Linked DNA regions of Immundisolibacter sp.. The protein of the gene in region 1 interacts with the protein of each later gene in a pairwise test. Links are inferred from orthologs where the notes say so. Each region holds a gene or a part of one and is shown on either strand. Other genes may lie near its edges.

Region 1 (3,000 bases):
GTGCGCGGCGCCATGCCGCGGCGCGAGCAGCACAAGCACTTTGCAACGCGCACCTTCCAGGCGCTGCGCATGGTGGTCAATCACGAGCTGGACGATCTGGCCGCCGGCCTGGACCAGGCGCTGTCGGTGCTGGCGCCCGGCGGACGGCTGGTCGTGCTGAGCTTTCATTCCCTTGAAGATCGTCCGGTCAAGCAGTTCATGCGCCTGCACGCGGGCCGCTTCGAGGGTGCGCACGAGCCGCCCGTGCTGCGCCTGGTGCGGGTGCCCAAGAAGGCCGCCGCGGCCGAACTGGCGGTCAATCCGCGCGCGCGCAGCGCCATCCTGCGCGTGGCCGAGCGCCTGCCCGATCCGGTGCCCGCCCATGATTGAGCGCATTGGACATCTGCTGCTGGCGGCGCTGCTGCTGGTCTGCTTCGCGTCGGCGCTGGGCGTGGTGCACATCAAATACCGCGAACGCCGCCTGGTGACCGAGCTGAGCGAGCTGCGCGAGAGCCGTGACCGTCTCGACAGCGAGTGGAGCCGCCTGCTGCTGGAAGAGGCCACGTTGACCACGCATGCGCGGGTCGAGGGCAAGGCGCGCGACGAGCTGGGCATGGTCCTGCCGCAGCCGCAGGAAATGGCGCAGGTGCGACGATGAGCGCCGTGTTCTCGCGCCCGCGTCACTACCTGGTGCTGGCCCTGCTCCTGCTGGCCGGTGGCGCGCTGATGGTGCAGGCCGTGTACCTGCACACGCTGCGCACGCAGTTCCTGAAAGGCCAGGGTGATGCGCGCGCCCTGCGCACCGTGTCCATCAATGCCCATCGCGGCATGCTGCTGGACCGCAACGGTGAGCCGCTGGCCATCAGCGCGCCGGTCGATTCGGTATGGGTCGTGCCGGAGGATTTTCGCAAGGCGCGGCAGCGCTGGCCCGAACTGGCGCATGCGCTGGGGCTGGACCCGACGCAACTGTCGGCCACCGTGGCGGCGCGGGCCGACACCAAATTCGCCTATCTGCGCCGCGCGGTGCCGCCGGAAATGGCCGATGCCGCCCTGGCACTGAAGCTGCCCGGCGTCTATCGCCAGCGTGGCTACCGCCGTTACTACCCGCTGGCCGAAGCCGCCGGCCACGTGGTCGGCTACACCGATATCGACGACCACGGCCAGGGCGGGCTCGAAGCCGCCTATGACGGCCACCTGCGCGGTACGCCGGGCAAAGAACGCATCGTGCTCGACGCCCGGCGTCAACGCGTCGCCCTGCTCGAAACCATCGCCCCGCCGCGACCGGGCAAGGATCTGCGGCTGTCCATCGACCGGCGCATCCAGTACCTGGCCTACCGTGAGCTGAAAGCCGCCGTGCTGCGCCACAAGGCCGCCTCCGGTATGGCGGTGATGCTGGATGTGGCCAGCGGCGAGGTGCTGGCCATGGTCAACCAGCCGACCTTCAACCCGAACGATCGCGCCGACCAGGATCCGGACCGCCGCCGCAACCGGGCCGTCACCGATCCGTTCGAGCCGGGCTCCACCATCAAGCCGTTCACCGTGGCCGCCGCCCTGGCGCACCACAGCTTCGATCCGCACCGCGTGATCGACACCTCCCCCGGCTACCTGCGCGTGGCCCGGCATACCGTGCGCGATGTGCACAACTACGGCGCGCTGGACATGGCCGGCGTGATCCGCAAGTCGAGCAATGTCGGCGCGGTGCAGATCGGCCTGTCCATGACTCCGGCGCAGATGTGGGAAAGCTTCGCCCGCTTCGGTTTTGGCGTGCCCACCAGCACCGGCTTTCCGGGCGAAGCCAGCGGCCTGCTGCGCGCCGCGCAAAGCTGGCGACAGGTCGAGCAGGTGACCATGGCCTTCGGTTACGGCGTATCGGGCACGGCCCTGCAATTGGCACGTGCCTATGCCGCGCTGGCCAGCGGCGGCCTGCTGCGGCCGGTCAGTTTCCTGGCCGTTCCGGCCAGCGAGCAGCCGGCCGGTGAGCGCGCCCTGCCGGCGGATGTCGCGGCCGAGGTCAACGCCATGCTCGAAGGCGTGGTCGGGCCGGGAGGCACGGCCACCAAGGCGGCCATCGCCGGCTACCGGGTGGCCGGCAAGACCGGCACCACGCACATCGCGGCCGGCGGCAGCTACGACCGTCGCCGCTATCTGGCCACCTTCGCCGGCTTCGCGCCGGTCAGCAATCCGCGTCTGGTGCTGCTGGTCAGCCTGCGCGACCCGCAGGGCGCCTATTACGGCGGTGAAGTGGCGGCGCCGGTATTCCAGAGCGTGATGGCGGGCGCCCTGCGCATGCTCGGCGTGGCGCCGGACGCGCTACCGGCGGCGCCGCTGATCCCGCCGACGCCGGCTGCGACACCGAACCTGCTGCAGGCGGCGGAGCGCCGCCTGTGATGGTCGCTCGCAAAGCCAACCCGACGACGGTGCCACTGGCCACGCTGCTGGCCGGTTGGCTGGACGGCGAACCGAGCGCCGGCCGGGTCGGCGACCTCGCCGTCAGCGGCCTGTGCAACGACAGCCGGTTGGCACAACCGGGCGATCTGTTCCTGGCGGTGCCCGGGCGGCGCACCTCGGGCGCCCGGCACCTGGAGCAGGCCATCGCGGCCGGCGTCGCGGCGGTGCTGATCGACGCCTCCCTGCCGCTGCCGACCGGCTTGCCAGTGCCCGTGCTGGCGCTGGCGGACCTGGCCGCCCGGCAGGGCATCATCGCCGCGCGCTTTCATGGCGAGCCGTCCAAGGCGCTGGCCGTGATCGGCATCACCGGCACCAACGGCAAGACCTCGGTCAGCCATTTCCTGGCCCAGTGCCTGCCTCGCTGCGGCATCCTGGGCACCGAGGGCAACGGCTTTCCCGGTCGGCTGGAGCCGGCCAGCCACACCACACCCGACCCGCTGGCCCTGCAGTCCTGGCTGGCCCGCCTGCGCGACCAGGGCGCCCGCGCGGTGGCCATGGAAGTGTCCTCGCACGCCCTGCACCAGCAGCGCACGGCCGGCGTGCGCTTCGATACCGCCGTCTATACCAATCTGG
Region 2 (5,268 bases), on another replicon or contig:
CGCACCGAAGGCAGCCCCTATCCGGTGATTCCGATGCAGCCCTCCCTCATGACGCGTCTGGATACTGCGCTCACGCTGGCCATGAGCACGCTGGAACAGGCAAGTCAGCGCCTGCTGGTGATCCTCAACGACGACAACGCGCAGGCCATCGGCTCCATCCTGGCCAACACGAAGCACATCACCGGTGCGCTGGCCGGACAGAGTGACCGGCTGGACCGCACCCTGGGCGATCTGGAACGGCTGGCCAAGTCCGGTGCCCAGGCTGGCGAAACGCTGGCGCCGCGCATCGAGCAGGTGCTGCGGCAGACGGAACAGCTGCTGGCGACCCTGCGCAGCACCGGCGAGCAGGTCGGCACCACTGCCCGCGACAGCCGCCGTCAGCTCGAATACACCGGCGGCGTGCTGCTGCCCCAGGTCGAGCGTGCGGTGGATGAACTCGGCTCCGCCGCCGGCAGCCTGCGCGAACTGGGTGATCGGCTCAGCGCCAATCCGCAGATGCTGCTGCTTGGCCCGCCGCAGCGCGAGCCCGGACCGGGGGAACGATGAAGCATCTGATCGCCGCCGCGCTGGTGTCGCTGCTGGCCGCCTGTTCGCTGCCGCTGAGCGCGCCCCAGGCGGACCTCACGCATACCCTGGCGCTGCCCGCGCAGGCCAGCGTCCCGCTGGCCATACCGGTGGGCCGCACCATCCAGGTGGCCACGCCGACCGCCGCGCCCGGTTATGACACCGCGGCCATGGCGTACCGACCGTCTGCGCATGAGCTGCGCTACTTCGCCCGCCAGCGATGGATCGACCGTCCGGCGCGCCTGCTCGGGCAGGCGCTGATGGATGGCTTCTCGGCCGGCGGCGCGCGGGTTTTGGCGCCGGGCAGCGGCGTGCGTGCCGACTACCGCCTGCTCAGTGAACTGCTGCAACTGGAACAGGACTTCACGCGCCAGCCAAGCCGGATACTGCTGTCCGTGCGACTTCAGCTGGTGGACGTGGGCAACAGGCGCGTGCTGGGCAGCCGCACGCTGCGGCTGGAGCAAGCCGCAGCCAGCGACGATCCGGCCGGTGGCGTCGCCGCCGCCAATGCGCTGGTAGAGCGCGCGGTGGTCGAAAGCGCCGGCTTTTGCCGGGAACTGCTCGGCAACTGAAGGTTGTCTCACAAACCCTGCAGGTAGCCCGGCCCCAAAAGGCGCATCTGGTTCAGCACCCAGCGTTGGCGCTGGCGCAGATAGTCCGATGGGGCGTCCACCCGCAGCAGCGATGGCGACGGCAGCGCTGCCGCCAGCAGGGCGGCTTCATGGCGGGTCAAGGCCGCTGCCGGTTTGTCGAAATAGGTACGCGCCGCGGCCTCCACACCGAACACGCTGCCGCCGAACTGGGCGATGTTCAGGTAGACCTCCAGGATGCGCTGCTTGGGCCACAGCAGTTCCAGCAGGCCAGTGAAGTACAGCTCGATGCCCTTGCGCAGCCAGCTTTGATCGCGCCAAAGAAACAGGTTCTTGGCCGTCTGCTGGGTGATGGTGCTGGCCCCGCGTGGGCGGTTGCGATACTGGTTGTCGCGAATCGCCTGCCGGATGCCGGTCAGGTCCAGGCCATGGTGCTCCCGAAAGCGCTGGTCCTCGGCCGCCACCACGGCCAGCGCCATGACCGGCGCGATGCCTTCGTAATCCACCCACCGATAGGGGTAGGGGTAAAAGCCGTACCCGGCGCGCAGCGCGGCGATGCGGTTTTGCAGGATGAACGAGGTGGTCGGCGGCGGCAGCCAGCGCAGCACCAGCACTGCCCCGACAGTCACCGCCAGCCAGATCAGAAGCGCGCAACGCAGTGCCCGCAGCAATCCGCGCAGCGCGCGGGCGGCGCGGCTCACAGCCAGCGGCGCACCCGCGCGCAGTAGTCGGCGTATTCCTGGCCGAAACGCCAACGCAGGTGCTCCTCCTCGCGGGCGATGACCAGCCGCTGCATGACCGGCAGCACCCACAGCAGCATCAGCAGTACCCAGGTGCTGCCGGCCAGCAGGCCAAGGCCCACCTGCAGCACGGTCAGGCTCAGATAAATCGGGTTGCGGCTGAAGCGAAACGGGCCTGTTTCGACCAGATTGCTGGCCGCCCGCTGCGGGTTGATGGTGGTCTGGTGGCGCCGCAGCTCGCGCAGGCACAGCCCGAACAGCGCCACGGCCAAAGCGATCAGAACCACGCCGCTCCAGAATCGCAGTGCGCCACCGGGCAGCGGCCACGGCAGGGGACGTTCCAGCCACAGGCCAAGGCCGATGGCGACGGCATACAGAATCGGCGGCGGCAGGGGTACGCGCGGGGTTTCGGCACTCATTTCGTGTCCTCTGGAATCAGCAATACCTTGCCGGTGGTGTGGCGCGCGCCAAGATCGGCGATGGCCTGCGGCGCGTCGCGCAGCGGCCGGCGCTGCGACACCAGCGGCGCGATGGCGCCCTGTCGCCACAGATCGAACAGGTCGGCCATCTGCTGTGCTGCGGCCGGCCGATTGCGGCGGCGCCAGGCGCCCCAGATCACGCCCAGCGCCGACAGGTCCTTCAGCAGCAGCCGGTTGGCCGGGATTTCAGGAATCGCTCCGGCGGCAAAGCCGACGATCAGCAGCCGGCCGCCGAACGCCAGCAGGCGCAGCGCCTGAGCGGTGTAATCGCCGCCGACCGGATCGAGCACGGCATCCACGCCGCGACCGGCGGTGACCGCCTTGAGCTGTTCGGTCCAGCTCGGCTCGCGATAGTCGAAGGCCTGCTCGGCGCCGTGCTGCAGGCAAAGGGCGCACTTGTCGGCGCCGCCGGCTGCCGCCAGCACGCGAAGACCCAGCGCCCGGCCCAGTTGCACCGTGGCCAGCCCGACGCCGCCGGCCGCCGCCAGCACCAGCAAGGTCTCGCCGGCGCGCAGTCGGCCGCGTTCCAGCAGGGCATGGTGAGCGGTGCCGTAGACCACGGGCAGCGCAGCGGCATCGACCAGATCGACGGCCTCCGGCACCCGGTACAGGTCTGCGGCATCGACGCAGGCGTACTCGGCGAAGGCGCCATAGCCGACCAGCCCGCACACGCGATCGCCGACCGTGAGCGCGGCATCCGTGCCGACGGCATCCACGGTGCCGGACAGTTCGACGCCGGGCGTGAACGGCAGGGGCGGGCGTTCCTGGTAGCGCCCGCCGATCATCAGCGTGTCCAGAAAGTTGAGCGCTGCGGCGGCGACCTTGACGCGCACCTGCCCGGGGCCCGGCTCGGGCAGGGGCAGGTCGGTCCACTGCATCTGTTCGGGCGTGCACCAGTCGCGGACCAGCCAGGCGTTCATCGCGTTCGTATCCTCGGAGTCGGCAAGGGGCGGCGAGGATTTCCTCGTCAGACGGGCGGCGGCGCAGCGGGTGAGGGTTGGACCCTGAAGCAGGCCGCATACAGCGTCGGCACGAACAGTACGGTCAGCACCGTGGCCACCAACAGTCCGCCCATCATGGCATAGGCCATCGGTCCCCAGAAAGGATCGGTCAGCAGCGGAAGCAGCGCCAGGATGGCGGCGGCGGCGGTCACCACGATGGGCCGGAAGCGGCGCACGGTCGATTCGATGACCGCCTCGTGGCGGCTCAAACCGGCCGCCACGTCCTGGCGGATCTGGTCGACCAGGATCACTGTATTGCGCATGGTGATGCCGGCCAGCGCCAACACCCCCAGCTGCGCCACCAGGCCCAGCGGCAGGTCCGCCACCCACAGCGTGACCAGCACGCCGATCAGGCCCAGCGGTGCCGAGGCCAGCACCAGCAGCGTCAGGCCCAGGTGCTGCAACTGCAGCATCAGCAGCGTCACGATGGCCACGGCAATGATCGGCATCACCGCGCCGATGGCCTCATCCACCTCCGCGCTGAGCTCGCCGATGCCGCCGATCTCCAGGTGATACCCCAGCGGCAGGCGCTGGCGTATGGCATCGAGCCGGTCCCGCAGCTGGGCATCCACGTCCAGTGGCTGCACGTACCAGGGCAGGTCGGCATATACCATGATGGCTGGCACGCGGTTGTAGTGGCTGACCACGCCTTCCTCCACCGCCGGCTGAAGGTGAGCCAGCTGGCCAAGCGGCAGGCTGGAGCCGTCGGCCAGTGGTACCGGCACATTCGGCAGGTAGCCCAGGCGCGTGCGCTCGTCCTCAGTCAGGCGCAGCACCACGTCGATGGTCTCGTCGCGGTCGCGCAGCTGCGTCACCGGCCGCCCCGACAGCAGCATGTCGAGTGACTCGCCCAGGCGCTGCGCGGACAGTCCGAGTGCCGTCAGGCGCGCCTGGTCCAGATCCAGCCGCACCGTGCTGACCGGCCCGCGCCAGCTGTAATGGACGCCGCTGGTCTGCGGGTGATCGTGCATGACGGCGCGGACCTGCGCGGCGAACTCGCGCAGCGTGGCGCGGTCCGGGCCGGTGATGCGGTATTCGATCGACGACGGCGCCGGCATGCCGAACGGAAACACGTTCACCCGCGCCCGCGCCTGCGGGAGCTCGCCGGCGATGCGTGTGCGCAGCGCCTCGCGCAGGCGATCGCGCGTCGGCCGGTCGGTGGTCTGGACGTAAGTCTTGATGACGTTGTGGGTGGGCAGCTCGATCCACAGGTCCGTGAAGATGCGCGGCGTGTCGGAGCCGATGTAGCTCACCCAGCGCACCACGCCCGCCTCGCCGGCCAGCAGGCGGTCCAGATCCTTGGCCAGCGTCTCGTTGGCGGCGAAGGAGCTGCCTTCCGGCAGCCAGGTTTCGACGATCAGGTCCGGCCGGTCGGTGAGTGGAAAGAACTGTTTCTCGACCTGCCTTCCGGCCACGGCGGCCAGGCCCACGAGCAGCGCCACCGTTGCCGCCACCCACCCCGGGCGGTTGACGCAGGCGCGCACCAGGCCGCGCAGGCGCCTGTAGAAGGGCGTGTCGTACACCTCGTCGTGGTGCGCTACCTGCGCCGGCAGCATGCGGTAAGCGAGGTAGGGCGTGAACAGCACCGACACCAGCCAGGACACCAGCAAGGCCACCGCAATCACGCCGTAGAGACCGAACATGAACTCGCGCAGCGCCGATTTCGCCAGCGCGATCGGCATGAAGCCGGCGATCGTGACCAGTGTGCCGGTCAGCATGGGCAGTGAGGTACTGGTGTAGGCAGCGCTGGCAGCGTGGAAGCGGTCCAGGCCCTGGCGCATCTTCACCTGCATCATCTCGACAATGATGATGGCGTCGTCCACCAGCAGGCCGAGCGAGATGATCAGCGCGCCCAGCGAGATGCGCTGCAGGTCGATGCCCATCACCTGCATGG

What was found. Proteins that work in one complex are often made in the same cells at the same time.
Region 2: the proteins of H5U26_RS00870 (region 1) and mtgA interact in binary tests that used the Escherichia coli proteins (3 or more experiments, as listed by UniProt). The link is inferred for Immundisolibacter sp. from one-to-one orthologs.

The regions. Positions count from the first base shown.
Region 1 is NZ_JACIZD010000001.1:181,179-184,178, forward strand. It holds H5U26_RS00870 (penicillin-binding protein 2), read left to right. Parts: upstream 1-633; coding sequence 634-2,367; downstream 2,368-3,000. Other genes in the region: rsmH (16S rRNA (cytosine(1402)-N(4))-methyltransferase RsmH), read left to right, coding at 1-369; ftsL (cell division protein FtsL), read left to right, coding at 362-637; H5U26_RS00875 (UDP-N-acetylmuramoyl-L-alanyl-D-glutamate--2,6-diaminopimelate ligase), read left to right, coding at 2,367-3,000. UniProt on the Escherichia coli protein: Essential cell division protein that catalyzes cross-linking of the peptidoglycan cell wall at the division septum. Required for localization of FtsN.
Region 2 is NZ_JACIZD010000008.1:19,151-24,418, reverse strand. Bases 1-2,999 are described here. They hold mtgA (monofunctional biosynthetic peptidoglycan transglycosylase), read right to left. Parts: upstream 1,856-2,999; coding sequence 1,145-1,855; downstream 1-1,144. Other genes in these bases: H5U26_RS10210 (NADPH:quinone oxidoreductase family protein), read right to left, coding at 2,310-2,999; H5U26_RS10215 (isoprenylcysteine carboxylmethyltransferase family protein), read right to left, coding at 1,852-2,313; H5U26_RS10225 (ABC-type transport auxiliary lipoprotein family protein), read left to right, coding at 543-1,136; H5U26_RS10230 (MlaD family protein), read left to right, coding at 1-546. Outside these bases: more of H5U26_RS10210, read right to left, coding at 3,000-3,293; H5U26_RS10205 (efflux RND transporter permease subunit), read right to left, coding at 3,341-5,268. UniProt on the Escherichia coli protein: Peptidoglycan polymerase that catalyzes glycan chain elongation from lipid-linked precursors. May play a role in peptidoglycan assembly during cell division in collaboration with other cell division proteins.